DNA from 2 places in the Brevibacillus sp. MS2.2 genome. Region 2 is predicted to be linked to the other one. Evidence: predicted binding sites of a transcription regulator. Region 2 holds the regulator's gene; the other holds the start of a gene.
What was found. The regulator LexA, encoded in region 2, represses DNA repair genes until DNA is damaged. The targets are predictions, from matches to a motif close to CGAACATATGTTCG.

Region 1 (4,426 bases), on a different contig from region 2:
TTTCACCAGCGCGATGTTCGTTGCCAAGCTCTTGCCTTCTGTCAGCTTTTTCACTTTATCGAGCATGAATGGCGTTACCTGTTTACCTGCAATGTTGTTTTCTTTTGCTTCTGCGAGTGCTTTTTGGATCACAGCCTCGATTTCCTGGTGGTTGAGTGCATCGGATTCTGGTACTGGGTTCGCGATAATCATACCGCCTTTGAGTCCCAGATCCCATTTGGTGTTCATCATCTTACCGACTTCTTCCGGTGTATCGATGCGCATGTCTACGCCAAATCCGCTTTCGCGAGCGAAGAAGGATGGGAATTCATCTGTGCGGTAGCCCACAACTGGTACACCTTGTGTTTCCAAATATTCGAGGGTGCGGCCGATATCGAGGATCGATTTCGCCCCTGCGCATACTACAGCTACATCAGTTTGCGCCAGCTCAGTCAGGTCAGCAGACACGTCCCAAGTGATTTCGCCTTCACGGTGTACCCCGCCGATACCACCAGTTGCAAACATGTGGATGCCAGCCATCTCAGCTGCGATCATGGTAGCGGCTACTGTAGTCGCACCGATTTTACCGCTAGCCAAAATGTAAGCGAAGTCGCGACGGCTTACTTTTGCTACATTTTTGTTCGTCGCAAACTCTTCCAGCTCGCTGTCAGTCAAACCGATTTTGATTTTGCCGTCCATGATCCCGATCGTAGCTGGTACAGCACCGTTGTCGCGAATGATTTGCTCTACTTCTTTTGCCATTTCAATGTTTTGCGGATATGGCATACCGTGCGAAATAATCGTCGTCTCCAGAGCAACTACCGGCAGGTTGTTCTCCAGTGCGTGGCGTACTTCCTCAGTAAAGGTCAAATATTGTTTCATCTCTTATCGCTCCTTTTCGAATTGTTCTACGGCCAGTTCCAATTGTTCTGCTTTTAATAGAGGAGATACGGACTGCTCTGTTTGCAATGTCAGAGCGGATGCTGCCAATCCAAGGCGACATGCTCTCTGGAAAGACTCTCCGTTTACAATGCCATACAAGAGGCCCGACGCGAACGCATCTCCCGCACCTGTTACATCTACTACTTCCGTTGGATATGGAGCCATATGCTCCTCAACTTCATCGGATTGATAATAAATGCCTTCTTCGCCCAAGGTCACAATGACGTGCTTGACGCCTCGTTCCCTAATCTTGCGGCAAGCCTCGGCGCATTCTTCGATCGTCGTGATCTTCATGCCAGCCATCAGCTCGGCTTCTTCGCGATTCGGCAAAATCGCTTCTACTCCGTCCAATTGCTGTGGGAGCTTCTTTGCTTTTATTGAAGAGACCGGGTCAACGAAGAGCAGGATGTTTTCCTCCCGGCAACGTTCGATGATGTACGCCAAGCAGTCCGCCGGAATGTTTGTATCGATGAAAACCACGTGGGCTGCTGCAATGTGCGACCATTTCTCCGCGAACATCTCCGGTGTGAGAGCATCGTAAATATCCATGTTCGCCAAGGAAACAACCATCTCGCCATCAATATCGAGAAGCGCCGTATACGTTCCCGTACGCTGTGTAGGCAGTCGCCACACTTGGCTGATGTGCACCCCGTGCTTTTTCGTCTCCTGCAAGAGCCATTCGCCTTCTTTGTCCTCACCAATGCTGGTGATGAGTGACGTATTGCAGCCAAGACGACCGAGGTTCTCCGCGATATTCCGTGCCACCCCTCCACACGATTCCATAATCGTTACGGGATTGGATGAGTGTAGACGCACCTGTTGCTTGCCGCGTGCTTTGCGGTCCAGGTTGGCCCCACCGATACAAGCAATCATTCCTTCATCACGAAGTACATAAGCCCGTCCTTTGATTTCCCCGCGTTTGGTCAACTGTGCGATGTAGCCAGCTACCGCTGAACGTGAGATGCCAATCAGATCAGCCAGCTCCTGTTGCGTGATAAAAGGATTTTGCCGGATATGATGAAGGATCTGCATGTCTTTTTCCACGGTCATCCTCCTTTCTTCTGTTTCGCTTTCACAGCTTGTTTACAAACAAAAGTTTATCATGAAGACAACTGTTTGTACAAGCGTGTTTTTTATTTTATTTTTATCTCAATTTGACAAATAGGAATACGATCATGTAGGATTATCTTAAATTAGAGATATCGAAATTTTGATGTATAGGAGGGTCCATATGTCTGACAAACCACTGCGAAATGATCCCCTCGATCTTTTTGTAGTTTTATCAAGGTCATACAACTGGGTTACCGCTCACTCCAATCGTCACATTCGCGAGCATGGACTTAATCCGACTGAATTCGGGGTACTAGAGGTATTATTTCATAAAGGTCCTCAACCATTGCAGCAAATTGGCGAAAAAATCTTGATCTCCAGCGGAAACATCACATACGTTGTGGACAAACTCGAAAAGAAGCAACTGCTCATTCGCAAGCCCTGTTCGGCAGACCGCCGCGTCATTTATGCGGAACTCACAGAAAAAGGGCATCAATTTTTGTCCGAAATCTTCCCTCCTCATCAACTCGCCATTGAGAAAGCGATGGAAGGTCTCACACCAGAAGAACAGCGTCAAGCAATCGAACTGCTAAAAAAGTTGGGACGCACTGCTCAGGCTACTTATTAGATGAGCAGTCCCTCCTACCACTACAATCGTTTCAAAAAAGTGTTGACAAACGATCTGATACGTAATAATCTTAAAATCAAGATTTACGCATTAAAAGTTAGCAACTTACTAAATGGAAGGGGAATGAAATTTTCATGAGTAAAGTACTTTTTATTAAAGCAAACGATCGCCCAGTTGAGCAGGCAACAAGTGTAAAGCTGTACGAAGCTTTCACGAAAGCATACAGAGAAACACATCCAAATGACGAAATCGTTGAGTTGGATCTGTTTGCTGAAAACCTCCCTTATTACGGTAACGATATGCTGACTGCTATGTGGAAAGCAGGAAACGGCATCGAGCTGTCTGCTGATGAGCAAAAACGTGCTGACTTGGTTAACAAATACCTGAACCAGTTTACAGAAGCAGACAAAATCGTATTTGCTTTCCCAATGTGGAACTTCACTGTTCCTGCTGTTCTGCACTCCTATATGGATTACCTCTCCCAAGCAGGCAAAACATTCAAGTACACTGCTGAAGGTCCAGTTGGTCTGATGGGCGACAAAAAAGTAGCTCTGTTGAGCGCACGCGGTGGCGTTTATTCCGAAGGGCCTATGGCTGAGATTGAAATGGCAAACAAATACGTTCGCACGATCCTCGGCTTCTGGGGCATCAGCAATGTAACTGAAGTGATCGTAGAAGGTCACAACCAATTCCAAGACAAAGCAGCTGAGCTCGTTGCAGCTGGTGTAGAAAAAGCAGCAAAACTGGCGGAATCCTTCTAAGGCCCGCCAGCCTTTTTGGACAAATATCTCAAAATAAAGATATACTAATTAAAAACAATTAAGGAGAGATGAAAAGTGTTGGATACTGGATTGTTGTTAATTCGTTTGGTCATCGGTTTGACGTTTGCAGGTCATGGTGCGCAGAAGTTGTTTGGCTGGTTTGGGGGTTATGGTTTGAAAGGAACAGGCGGCTGGCTGGAGTCCATCGGAGTAAAACCTGGCGTAGCGATGGCCTTTGTCGCTGGATTCGCTGAACTCGTTGGCGGTCTGATGTTTGCGGCAGGCGTAGGTATCTGGGCAAGTTCTATTTTGCTTGCTTTCACAATGCTGGTTGCCATTCTGAAAGTACACGGTCAAAATGGATATTGGGTCACACAAAACGGATTCGAATACAACCTCACGTTAATCGCAGTTGTTATTGGTGTAGCGTTGATCGGTCCAGGCGCATACGTTTTGTTTTAATGGTGACTCCTCACCACCCGTAAGTCAGCAATCGTACTAAGGGAGGAACATCAGATGGAAATCCTCGTCTACAAACAGGACCAGCAAGCAAAAGGACATTTTGGCGACGGTGAAATCGTAGAGAACAAACCAATTGGCTTCCCTCATGAAGGCTCCGTTGTCAAACGGGTAGGACCACTATTTTACTGGGCATGGGCAAAATCACTGAAGACATTTGAAATTCCGCTGCACCCTCACTCCGGCTTCGAAATTTTGTCGTACGTCCTTACAGGGACAGTCGGACATCGGGACACGCTCGGAAATCTTCAAGAGGTGTCGACAGGCGGCGCGCAGATCATGCAAACCGGTTCAGGCGCGTACCATGCAGAAGAGCTTGGCAAGGATACGGATATGTTTCAAATCTGGTTTGAACCGCATCTTGCACAAACGACGAAGCAACCTCCGACTTACTATCAATATGATCATGAGGAGTTTCCGTCTGAGGATGCAGATGGTGTGCAAGTAAAACACATCATCGGATCATCTGCTCCCATTCAGTTGGTCACCGATTCCTTGATGCGCGACATCACGATTCCCGCTGGAAAATCGTATGCAAAAGAACTCC
Region 2 (4,426 bases):
TTGCTCAAGCGCCTCCCGACAAGCGAGTGATCCTTTGAAGCGAAGTCTGTTTCGCGTCATTTCTTGCTGGCGCTCATCCTGCCCCTCTTCGAAGAACAATTGAAGGGGCTTATCAGGACTCACGATTTTCCATCCTTTTGGCAGCAGAGGCTTCACAAGACGTGCTGCCCAATCTACAAAGGTAGACTGTTGAACGTCATCGACCCCCAACTCAGGCAAAACCTCGGATATATAGGTAAGAAACATCCGGTTAGGTGCAAACACCATGAACTTTTTGGACATCATGGAATCCTGGTAGTTATAAATCAAATAGGAGAGTCGGTGCAGCGCGATGGTCGTTTTTCCGCTCCCTGCTACTCCTTGCACAACAATGGGCCGTTCTTTTTCCGCCCTGATAATATCATTTTGCTCAGATTGAATCGTTGCGACGATGTCTTTTAGTCTGCTATCGTTCGCCTGATTCAGATTGGCTGCCAAAAATTCATCGATGAAGCCCTCTTGCAAAAACTCGTCGGGATGCCCCATCTCACGGTTAATCGTTTCTTTTACTGCTCCATCATAGATGCCGACGATCTTTCCGTCTTCGATCGCAAAATTACGCTTTAATCGAACTTCACCACGTACGATCTCGCGTCCCATCCGGTAAAACGCGTCTTTGCTCTCACCGGAATAATAAAGACTGGCGATAGGCGCACGCCAATCCACGACGACAGAATCAAACGTATCACTGCGTACAATTCCCCGTTTTCCTATGTAGACCTGGTCCAGCTCGTAGATTTCATCCTTCAAGAAATCCACTCTGCCGAAATAAGGCTTCTCTCGCCCCTGATCTTCTAGGTAACGCAAATCCTTTGCCTTATTATAGTTAACGACCTGTTTCACATAGTCATCTGTTGCCTCGCGAATATCATTACGAAGCTGCTCCATTTCTTCGTCGATCGCTGAAATGGTATCATCCAGCTTTTTTTGTTCCAATTCATAATCACGATGCTGTGTACTCACAATCATTCCCCCTCACATGTATCGTGTCATTGAACGTATTAGGACCATTGCCTAGCCAACCATATTCCAACCGCACAAGAAAGTAGTCCGACTCCCAAACTGAGAAGAGCGTACAAAGTGCCACGCAACAAGTGGCCTTCTCCCCAAAAAGAGACCACTTCCAAGGAGAAGCTAGAGAACGTCGTAAATCCTCCCATGACCCCCGTTGCAAATAAAAGATAGAGTGTCGGAGATAAAATGCCACGTTCTTTCCCTAGCACGAACAAGATGCCGATGATCAAAGATCCACAAACATTGGCGATCCAGGTTCCCCACGGCCATCCCGGTTGGTTTGCGAGTAAAGACAATAGGTAGCGCAAAAGAGAGCCAACTGCTCCTCCAACCGCCACAGCTATCCAGGCCATCGCTTTCCCTCCTTGGCTATCAAAGCTGTTATGTATGTCACAGAAAAAGACACCCTAGCGTCAAGCGAGGATGTCTGTCGTATCAGTAATTGTTATCTTACTGTTTTGGCTTATTTTCTTCAAGGTCTTCCACATAACGGATGGAATCCAAATTTGCTCTCAATGAAAGCTTAACGGCGTCAATGTACTTTTGGCGCAATGCTTTTTGTTCAAGCTTTTCCTCTTCGGTCAAACCTTCTTCGCGAGATTTTTTGACCAATTCGTTAATGCGTTTAATTTCTGCGTCAGATACCACTGCTGGTTCCTCCCACTCTGTAGTAGTGCCGCTTCATTATACCACATTCGAATGATCCCGCAAGACAGCCGAACACTTACGGAGTATCAGGAAGGATGAGAGTCTGACCTGGATAAATCCTGTTGCTCTCTAAACCGTTCGCATCTTTAATCTCTATTATATAGTCTCGAACATCCATATGCGGATCTGGATTGTATTGAACAGCTAATGACCATAGGCTATCTCCAGATTGTACGGTTACTTCTATACCTTGTGGCTCCTCTATTGGCGAAGAAGCAAACACTAGTTCGGTCAACAAATAAAAAAAGAGAGTAAATGTAATAAGAAACAAGAGAGCTTGTCCTCTCGTGATACCAAAACGAACACGGCGTTCTTCTTTTTTCTCGAAACGATTACGAACAGTCGATGAATTCATAATAATAGCCTCCTCACAAACATACGTTCTGATCACTTATAACCTCATGATAAATGAGAACATATGTTCATGTCAACAAAGAATCGAACTTATGTTTGTCGAACGCAAGCTCCCATGGTATAATATAGGAAAATATGTTCGAGAAATCAGGGGTGTCTTTCTATGTCAAAATTATCGAGTAGACAACAAGCCATCATCGAGTTCATACGAAAGGAAGTTCGTGATAAAGGATATCCGCCATCTGTACGTGAAATCGGAGAGGCTGTTGGACTAGCTTCCAGCTCAACGGTACATGGGCATTTGGCACGCTTAGAGAAAAAAGGCCTCATTCGTCGAGATCCTACCAAACCTCGCGCCATCGAATTGCTATCCGATGAAGATCGTTTTCAAGACAATTTCGAAGACTCTGTCGTCCGTGTGCCAGTAATCGGAAAAGTAACCGCTGGACAACCGATTACTGCCATTGAGGATGTGGAAGAATACTTCCCTCTTCCAGACAATATCGTGACTTCTGACAAGGTTTATATGCTGCGCGTCTCCGGGAACAGTATGATTGATGCCGGAATTCTCGACGGAGATTACGTAATCGTTCGCCAACAGCACGTAGCAAACAATGGTGACATTGTCGTAGCGATGACAGAAGAAGACGAAGCGACCGTCAAAAGATTTTTCAAAGAGAAGAACCACTTCCGTCTCCAACCGGAAAATGCCACGATGGAACCGATCATTCTGGAGCATGTCACCATTCTCGGTAAAGTCATCGGTGTTTATCGACTCATTCACTAGTTTCCACGTAAAAAAAGGACAGCCTCGGCTGTCCTTTTCGTTTTCTATATGTTATCTGGCGACAAAAAACCAGATGATCATCGAAACTTGCAAGATGACTTTTACGACTGCACTGCCCAAAAATCCGATCAATGAACCTACGCCCGCTTTCACTGCTCGCTCCATCGATTGCTTCTGCACCATTAACTCTACAAGAACGACGAATACGAACGGCAAAATCAGCATACCAAACGGTGGGAAAACGAAAATCCCAAGAATAATTCCGACCGCCGCAGCAATGGACGACCATTTGGACCCTCCGTACCTTTTCACGAAGTACATGTTCGTCAGTAAGTCAGCACCGTAAAGCAGAATACTTAGAACGACCATTCCCCACCAAAAGGAGGCCGGCAATCCCGCTCCCGGATCTGCAATGAAAAAGTGATAGAGCAAGAAGCCCGCCCACAGTAATATCGTATCAGGTAAAACGGGTAAAAAAATTCCTGCGATGCTTAGCAAGAACAATAACACAACCACTACCCACAAAAATATTTCCATCTACTACACTCCCTTCATCTAGGTATACGAGTGATGACCAATTTCGTTGCGTACTTATTCACTTTTGTCTAAACTATTTTAAAAGAAAGTAGACTGGAGGTAGTCTCATGAGAAATTGGCATGATCTTTCTTACTTGGGTAGAGGGACGATGCGCCAAAAAGCGGCGTGGGACGCGATACAACAGACCCACATCATGGAGGTACTATCCGAATTCCGTCCTGTGCTTGCCGGAACCATCCCATTAGATATTGACGTTGTGCAAAGCGATTTGGATATTATTTGCGAGAGTCACGATCTGGAACAGTTTGAGCAAGCTGTTCGTACAGCGTTTGGATGCTTTCCCGGATTTGAAGTGACACACCTAGATGTAAAAACTACTCCTACGTGCGTAATCTCGTTTTTCACAGCTGACTTTTGGTTTGAATTGTTTGCTCAACCGGTAGCTGTCGAAAAGCAAAATGCCTATCGTCATATGGACATCGAAGCACGATTGCTAGACATAGGAGGCGTGCATGCGTACCAACATATCAGAGCTCTGAAGCAAAACGGCATCAAAACAGAGCCTGCATTTGCTCGATACTTTCATATTCCGGGTGATGATCCATACGAGGCTTTGTTGCAATTAGAGTCGTTAACCGAACAGGAATTACGACAAAGAGTTCAGGTCCTACGAAAGGATTCATCTTCAAACAATGAGTCGATCTCTACTTCTTGAATGCAGGAAGGATCATCATTTTTCGGGCTGCCCACTTTGGTGGATACCGGATACACCATCATCTCGCTGGAATCATAGGGGGTAAACAGCGACTGGAGCTGCAACCGATCATACTTCTCTCGATCAAGCCATAAGTCCTCGTCCTCTTTTTTTAAGATGACAGGCATCCGCTCATTTATATTAAGTGTCAACAAAATCGTTAAAGTTATTAATTTACTTGACTTTATATATGATGTAACACATTGTTAACATTCTAAGCATGAAGATTTTA

Region 1: a site for LexA is predicted at 2,008-2,021, ahead of HP568_RS12335 (carbohydrate kinase). Genes of this name have one in related genera too.

What each region holds. Positions count from the first base shown of each region.
Region 1 is NZ_JABSUZ010000011.1:15,040-19,465, reverse strand. It holds gene HP568_RS12340 (pseudouridine-5'-phosphate glycosidase) at 1-861, opposite strand, end outside; gene HP568_RS12335 (carbohydrate kinase) at 865-1,965, opposite strand; gene HP568_RS12330 (MarR family winged helix-turn-helix transcriptional regulator) at 2,153-2,599, shown strand; gene HP568_RS12325 (FMN-dependent NADH-azoreductase) at 2,734-3,360, shown strand; gene HP568_RS12320 (DoxX family protein) at 3,436-3,822, shown strand; gene HP568_RS12315 (pirin family protein) at 3,877-4,426, shown strand, end outside.
Region 2 is NZ_JABSUZ010000020.1:53,012-57,437, forward strand. It holds gene HP568_RS18225 (HelD family protein) at 1-1,002, opposite strand, end outside; gene crcB (fluoride efflux transporter CrcB) at 1,041-1,406, opposite strand; gene HP568_RS18235 (DUF896 domain-containing protein) at 1,504-1,701, opposite strand; gene yneA (cell division suppressor protein YneA) at 1,778-2,116, opposite strand; gene lexA (transcriptional repressor LexA) at 2,279-2,902, shown strand; gene HP568_RS18250 (DUF456 domain-containing protein) at 2,954-3,439, opposite strand; gene HP568_RS18255 (DUF4269 domain-containing protein) at 3,547-4,155, shown strand; gene HP568_RS18260 (SOS response-associated peptidase family protein) at 4,101-4,349, opposite strand.